Regions from separate parts of the Polaromonas sp. P3_B1 genome, predicted to be linked through region 1. Evidence: predicted binding sites of a transcription regulator. Region 1 holds the regulator's gene; each other region holds the start of a gene.
The links. Region 1 encodes sigma-54, which starts transcription at its own class of promoters, with help from an activator protein. Its sites were predicted from a motif close to TGGCANGNAANCTGCTTT; they were not measured.
Positions count from the first base shown of each region.

Region 1 (2,264 bases):
AACGATCGGCAATCGCGTCCTTGATCTTCAGCGCCGCGAAGTTCAGGCTGGTCAGCGGGCTGTGCTGGGCGGTGATTTCTACCTTGAAGGTCTGTTGGGGCGTGAACCAGATCTCCCACGCCACATTGGCGGCGGCGTTGTAGAGGTCTTGCTCGCTGCGGTACTGGTTGTGCTGCAGCTCGATGAGCACGCGCTGCGCCAGCCGGCTGTGCAGGTTGAGCTGCAGCGCGTCGCGCCAGGAGGCCTGCAACTGCACGCCGGCGCGCCAGGCCTTGCCCTGGAGGCCGGTGACGCGCTGCACCTCGGCGGCCAGCAGTGTTTCGACACCCGCGGCGCAGGGTAAAAAGAGTTGAAGTTGGTTCATGACTGACTTTGAGGGACGGGGCAGCGCTGCCTGATCGCGGCTAGAGTGATTTGCGTAAATTAGCCGGCGCGATGCGCAGGGCCTCGCGGTACTTGGCCACAGTGCGGCGCGCGCATTCGATGCCTTGCTCCTTGAGCATCTCGGAAATCTGGTTGTCGCTGAGCGGTTTTTTGGTGCTCTCGGAGGAGACAAACTGCTTGATCAGCGCGCGCACCGCCGTGCTGGAGGCGTTGCCGCCGGTTTCGGTGCCCAAGGCGGAGCCGAAGAAATACTTCAGTTCGAAGGTGCCGAAGGGCGTGCCCATGTATTTGGCGGTGGTCACGCGCGAAATTGTGGATTCGTGCAGGCCGAGCTCGTCGGCGATCTCGCGCAGCACCAGCGGGCGCATGGCGAGTTCGCCGTGCGTGAAGAAATTTTTCTGCCGCTCGACGATGGCGCTGCTCACGCGCAGGATGGTGTCAAAGCGCTGCTGGATGTTCTTGATGAACCAGCGCGCCTCCTGCAAGCGCTGCTGCAGCGCCTGGCCGTCCTGGCCTTTGTGCTGCTTGAGGGCGTTGGCGTAGATGTCGTGCACGCGCAGGCGCGGCATCACGTCGCCGTTGAGCGTGACCTTGAAGCCACGGCCCGACTTCACGACGATGACGTCGGGCACGACCAGGTTGCGCTCCACGTTCACGAAGCGGCGCCCGGGCTTGGGGTCGAGCCTGCCAATCACCGCGATCGCCCCCTTGATCGCGGCCTCAGTGAAGCCGCACAGGTAGCTCAGGCGCTTGACGTCGCGCTTGGCCAGCAGTTCCATCGGATGCTTGCACACGGCAATGGCGGCGCGGGTCTCTTCGCAGTCCTTGCAGTCGAGCAATTGCAGGCCCAGGCATTCGGCCAGGTTGCGCGCACCCACGCCGGCCGGCTCCATGTGGTGCAGCAGCTTGAGCGCCATGGCAAAGCGCTGCTCGAGGTCCTCGGCCTGCTCCAGGTCGCCGCCGGCGAGGCCGGCCGCGAGCGAGGCCAGGCTGTCTTCGAGGTAGCCGTCATCGTTGAGCGACTCGATCAGGAAATGCAGGGCCGCGCGGTCTTCCTCAGACAGGCGCAGGCCCAGCGACTGGCGGTGCAGATGGTCTTGCAGCGACTCATGGGCGCCCGCCAGGTCGGAGGCCTCGGCATCGCTTTCTTCATTGTTGTTCTTGCGCGCCGGCGCATCACTGCCCCATTCGCTGTCGTCGGGCGTGGTCTCGACAGTGCCGTCGCCTTCCCAGCTTTCCTCGAGCTTGGGCTCCGCGCTGGGCTCGGCTTCAGCGGCCGTGGAAATACCTGCGTCTTCCGCACCGCCGCCGGCCGTCGATTCCGCAGCCGATTCAAACTCGCGGCTGTCCTGGCTGACCGGCGTGTTGACATGCTCCAGCCCGAACTCCTCGCGCACCGCGGTTTCGTCCGACACCTCGAGAAACGGGTTTTCGTCGAGCATCTGCTCGACCTCCTGGCTCAGCTCCAGCGTCGAGAGCTGCAGCAGCCGTATCGACTGCTGCAGCTGGGGCGTCAGCGCAAGATGCTGCGAGACGCGGAGCGAGAGGCCTTGTTTCAAGGACTCCCCCCCGTTGGATGCTCACTTCGTGTAGCACCCTCCCCCCTACAGGGGGCGGCGCCTGTGGCCTGGCAAAGCCAGTTCCACGGCCCCCGCTTGAAAGACGATGGCAGGCGTGTCAATGTGGCGACGGCACTCTCGGAAGCCCGCACGTTAAGCGCGATGAACAACAAGGGGGAAACCATCTCTACATCTTGAAGTGCTCGCCCAAGTACACGCGGCGCACATCGGCGTTGTTCACGATCTCGGACGGCGTGCCCTGGGCCAGCACATGGCCGTCGCTGATGATGTAGGCGTGGTCGCAGATGCCCAGCGTTTCGC
Region 1 is NZ_JBFUGK010000001.1:140,924-143,187, forward strand. Features, by position in the region: gene AC1DXS_RS00630 (THUMP domain-containing class I SAM-dependent RNA methyltransferase) at 1-364, opposite strand, end outside; gene AC1DXS_RS00635 (RNA polymerase factor sigma-54) at 405-1,943, opposite strand; gene lptB (LPS export ABC transporter ATP-binding protein) at 2,131-2,264, opposite strand, start outside.

Region 2 (2,264 bases), on a different contig from region 1:
CCCCGTCGCTACCCATGAATTCACCGGCGCTGAACAGGTCTATGCCCGTGACCTTGAGCTTGGTGGAAGTCAGCGAGCCCGAGTAGCGGCCTATGCCGAACTGCGCCAGGTGGTTGGCCGCGACCTTGGCCTGCTCAAACAGCGGCGCCACCAGGCCGTAAGCGATGCCGCGGTGCGCCGCGCACTCGCCCACCGAGTAGATACGCGCGTCGGTCACGGTCTGCATGGTGTCGTTGACGACGATGCCCTTGTTGCAGTGCAGGCGCATGGATTCGGCCAACTGGGTGTTGGGGCGTATGCCCACCGCCATGACTACGAGGTCGGTGGCCACTTCGCTGCCGTCCTTGAACTTGATGGACTTCACGCGGCCTTCTTCGTTGCCGGTGAGCTCCTGGGTCTGCGCGCCGATCAGGAACTTCAGGCCGCGGTCTTCCAGCGATTTTTGCAGCAGCTTGCCCGCGACGTCGTCGAGCTGGCGCTCCATCAGCCAGGGCATCACGTGCACCACGGTGACTTCCATGCCGCGCAGCATCAGGCCGTTGGCCGCTTCCAGGCCCAGCAGGCCGCCGCCGATGACGACGGCTTTCTTGTATTTCTCGGAGGCTTCGATCATCGCGTTGGTGTCGGCGATGTCGCGGTAGGCGATCACGCCCTGCAGGTCCTTGCCCGGCACCGGCAGGATGAAGGGGTTGGAGCCGGTGCACATCAGCAGGCGGTCATATTCCTCTTCGGTGCCGTCCTCGGCGCGCACGATGCGTTTGACCCGGTCGACCTCCACCACCTTTTTGCCGGCATGCAGCGTGATGTGGTTGTCCTTGTACCAGTCCCAGGAGTTCAGCACGATCTCGTCCAGCGTCTGCTCCCCGGCCAGCACGGGCGACAGCAGGATGCGGTTGTAGTTGGGATGGGGCTCGGCGCCGAAGACCGTGATGTCGTACAGGTGGGGGGCGACCTTGATCAGCTCTTCCAGTGTGCGCACGCCGGCCATGCCGTTTCCGACCATTACCAGTTTTGATTTTTTCATGGGGCTACTCCAGGGGATTCAATGTGTCCAGGTGCAAACGTCATGCCACGGCCGTGCCGCGCAGGTCGCGCATGCACGCGTCCACGCGGCTTGTCAGAGGGTGCAAGCCGGTCTGGCTTGGCGGAAACAAGGTGAAATTCATGATGCTCTCTCCCGGTCAACAGGGATCCGGGCTGTAGACCCGGTATGAGGCACACCATTACGCACGTCGTTGTGCGCAGGACCCGCAGTGCATTCGCTAAGGTCGGGCGCGTCGTTACGCCCGCGATAGCTGATGCAAAACTTGTGCCATATCATTGGCTGCAAGCTGCGACCTGAATCCGCAGCCGGCGCATGGCGCGCGACTTGCATCCTGCCCAGCCTTATTTCCCTCCCAAGCTATTGATTTGTATGACTTCCGCACTGGTAAACCTGAACGGCCCCGCCGGCGCTCACCCGCTGGTTTCCGACCTTGAGGCGGCCGGTATCCAGGTCTTAGGCGTGGTCCATGAACGCAGCAAACTGGTGCAGGAGGTGCTGCGCCAGGCGCCCGACGTGCTGGTTTGCCACGATGCACTGCCCGATGAGGCCTTGTTCAAGCTCTTGCAGGTGGTGGGCGATACCGCGCCTTGCCCGGTCATGGTGTTCACCAGCGACAGTGATGCGGAAAAAATCACGCGCGCCACCGAAGTGGGTGTGCACGCTTATGTGGTCAACGGCTACAGCCCGCTACGCCTGCGGCCGCTGATCCACCTGGCCCAGGCACGCTTCAAGCGCGAGCAGGCCTTGCACGGTGAGATGCGGGACATCGCCGGCCGGCTTGAAGAGCGCAAGGTGGTGGACCGCGCCAAGGGGATCCTGATGCGCGCCCGCCAGATGTCCGACGACGACGCCTTCCAGATCCTGCGCACCGCCTCCATGCACACCAACCAGCGCCTGGGCCAGGTGTCGCAGCACATCATCCATTCAGCCCGCTTCGCCGAGGACGTCAACCGTTCGGGCCAGTTGCGCATGCTGTCGCAGCGCCTGGTCAAGCTGGCCCTGCTTCGGCTGGCGGGCGTGCAGGCCGGGCGCGTGGCGCAGTTGCTCACGGAATCGGTGCAGCGCATAGACGCCAATATCGCGTCTCTCAGTAAAAGCCTGTCCAAGCCGACTTTTGGCGACTTGCTGGGGCAGGTGAGCGTGACCTGGGCGCGCCTGAAGCCCGCCCTGGAGGAAAGCCGGGCCGCCGGCGAGATGGCGCACCTTGACGAACTCGCCG
Region 2 is NZ_JBFUGK010000040.1:52,472-54,735, forward strand. Features, by position in the region: gene nirB (nitrite reductase large subunit NirB) at 1-1,024, opposite strand, end outside; gene AC1DXS_RS20375 (type IV pili methyl-accepting chemotaxis transducer N-terminal domain-containing protein) at 1,415-2,264, shown strand, end outside.
Region 2: a site for sigma-54 is predicted at 1,298-1,315, ahead of nirB (nitrite reductase large subunit NirB). Genes of this name have one in related genera too.

Region 3 (2,264 bases), on a different contig from region 1:
GACCCGCTGATCCAGGCCGAGGTCACGACAACGGCGGCCGAGCTTGCGCCCGAGGCCCTGCCCGGGCCGGCACCGAGCTTCGGCACGCTGGGCGGCAAGCCCGATTTACACCTGCCTTGAACCCTCAAAAACATGACCCCTCACTTCGGCCTCATCATCGTTGGCGATGAAATCCTCTCCGGAAAACGCGCCGACAAACACCTGCCCAAAACCATAGAACTGCTGGGCGCGCGCGGCCTGCAACTGGCCTATGCCGACTATGTGGGCGACGATCCGGCGCGCATCACGGCCACGCTGGCGCGCGCCTTTGCGGCGGCCCGCGAGAATGGTGACGTGGTGTTCTCCTGCGGTGGCATTGGCGCCACGCCCGACGACCACACCCGGCAGTGCGCCGCGAAGGCGCTCGGGGCGGAGCTGGCCCTGCATCCCACGGCCAAAGCCTTGATCCTCGAACGCATGGCCGACGTCGCCAAAGAGCAGGGCATCGCGTATGAGCCTGATCGCGACGACAACATCCACCGCCTGAACATGGGGGTGTTTCCAGTGGGCGCGGAAATCATCCCGAACCCGTACAACAAGATTCCGGGCTTTACCTGCCGGGCGGGACAGGGCGCGGTTCATTTCGTTCCGGGCTTCCCAGTGATGGCCTGGCCCATGATCGAATGGGTGCTTGACACGCTTTACGCCCACCTGCACCAAAAGTCGCCTTACACCGAGAAGTCGGTGATCATTTTTGGGTCCATGGAGGCCATGCTCACGCCGCTGATGCTCGCCATTGAGGCGGAACATGCAGGCGTCAAGGTTTTCAGCCTGCCGAGCGTGGACCACCCGGAATACGGCCGCCACATTGAGCTGGGCGTCAAAGGCGCACCTGAAGCGGTCAATCTGGCCTACCCGGCCATGCTCGCCGGCTTGCACAAATTCGACCTGAAGTTTGGCCCCGAATTGGTGCGTTGATTTTTCGCACTAAATCAGTGCAATATAGAGGTGGCACCAAAATAGTGCGATCGCTGTTGCCGAGGTTTTTTCGCTTTTCAGTGTCTATAGCGCCAGAACCGAGGCCAGATAACGGCACAATCCGAGGCTTGGCAGGAAAGCGCACAGCCGGTGGCTTTGGCACAAAAAGTGCATTCAACAGGCCTGAAGACAATTTTTCAACCACCCATCCAGCACACAGGAGATTTTGATGGCAAAGACCGTCGCAGACGTCATGAAAATGGTCAAGGAAAACGAAGTCAAGTTCGTTGACTTCCGTTTCACCGACACCCGGGGCAAAGAGCAGCACGTGACCGTGCCCGTGTCCCACTTTGACGAAGACAAATTCACGTCGGGCCACGCCTTCGACGGATCGTCCATCGCCGGCTGGAAGGGCATCGAGGCTTCGGACATGCAGCTCATGCCTGACCCGAACACCGCCAACATCGACCCCTTCTTCGAAGAAACCACGCTGTTCCTGCAGTGCGTCGTGGTCGAGCCCAGCGACGGCAAGGCCTATGACCGCGACCCGCGCTCCATCGCGCAGCGCGCTGAGGCTTACCTGAAGGCTTCCGGCCTGGGCGACACCGCCTACTTCGGCCCCGAACCCGAATTCTTCATCTTCGACGGCGTGCGCTGGAGCAACGAGCCCGGCAACGTCATGTTCGCCATCGACGAGTACGAAGCTCCCTGGAACAGCGGCAAGCAGCTCGAAGGCGGCAACCGCGGCCACCGTCCCACCGTCAAGGGCGGCTACTTCCCCGTGCCCCCGGTCGACAGCACGCAGGACATGCGCGCCGAAATGGCCCTGATCCTCGAATCGCTGGGCATCCCCGTTGAAGTGTTCCACCACGAAGTGGCTGGCGCAGGCCAGAACGAAATCGGCACCAAGTTCAGCACGCTGGTCCAGCGCGCCGACTGGACGCAGGTCCTGAAGTACGTGGTCTGGAACGTGGCCAACGCCTACGGCAAGACCGCTACCTTCATGCCCAAGCCCTACGCCGGCGACAACGGCTCCGGCATGCACGTGCACCAGTCGATCTGGAAAGACGGCAAGAACCTGTTCGCCGGCGACGGCTATGCGGGCCTGTCCGACTTCGCGCTGCACTACATCGGCGGCATCATCAAGCACGCTCGTGCCCTGAACGCCATCACCAACCCCGGCACCAACAGCTACAAGCGCCTGGTGCCCGGCTTCGAAGCCCCGGTGAAGCTGGCTTACAGCTCGCGTAACCGCTCGGCCTCGATCCGCATCCCGTTCGTGGCGAACCCCAAGGGCCGCCGCATCG
Region 3 is NZ_JBFUGK010000029.1:48,332-50,595, forward strand. Features, by position in the region: gene AC1DXS_RS16920 (EI24 domain-containing protein) at 1-120, shown strand, start outside; gene AC1DXS_RS16925 (competence/damage-inducible protein A) at 133-957, shown strand; gene glnA (type I glutamate--ammonia ligase) at 1,187-2,264, shown strand, end outside.
Region 3: a site for sigma-54 is predicted at 1,115-1,132, ahead of glnA (type I glutamate--ammonia ligase). Genes of this name have one in related genera too.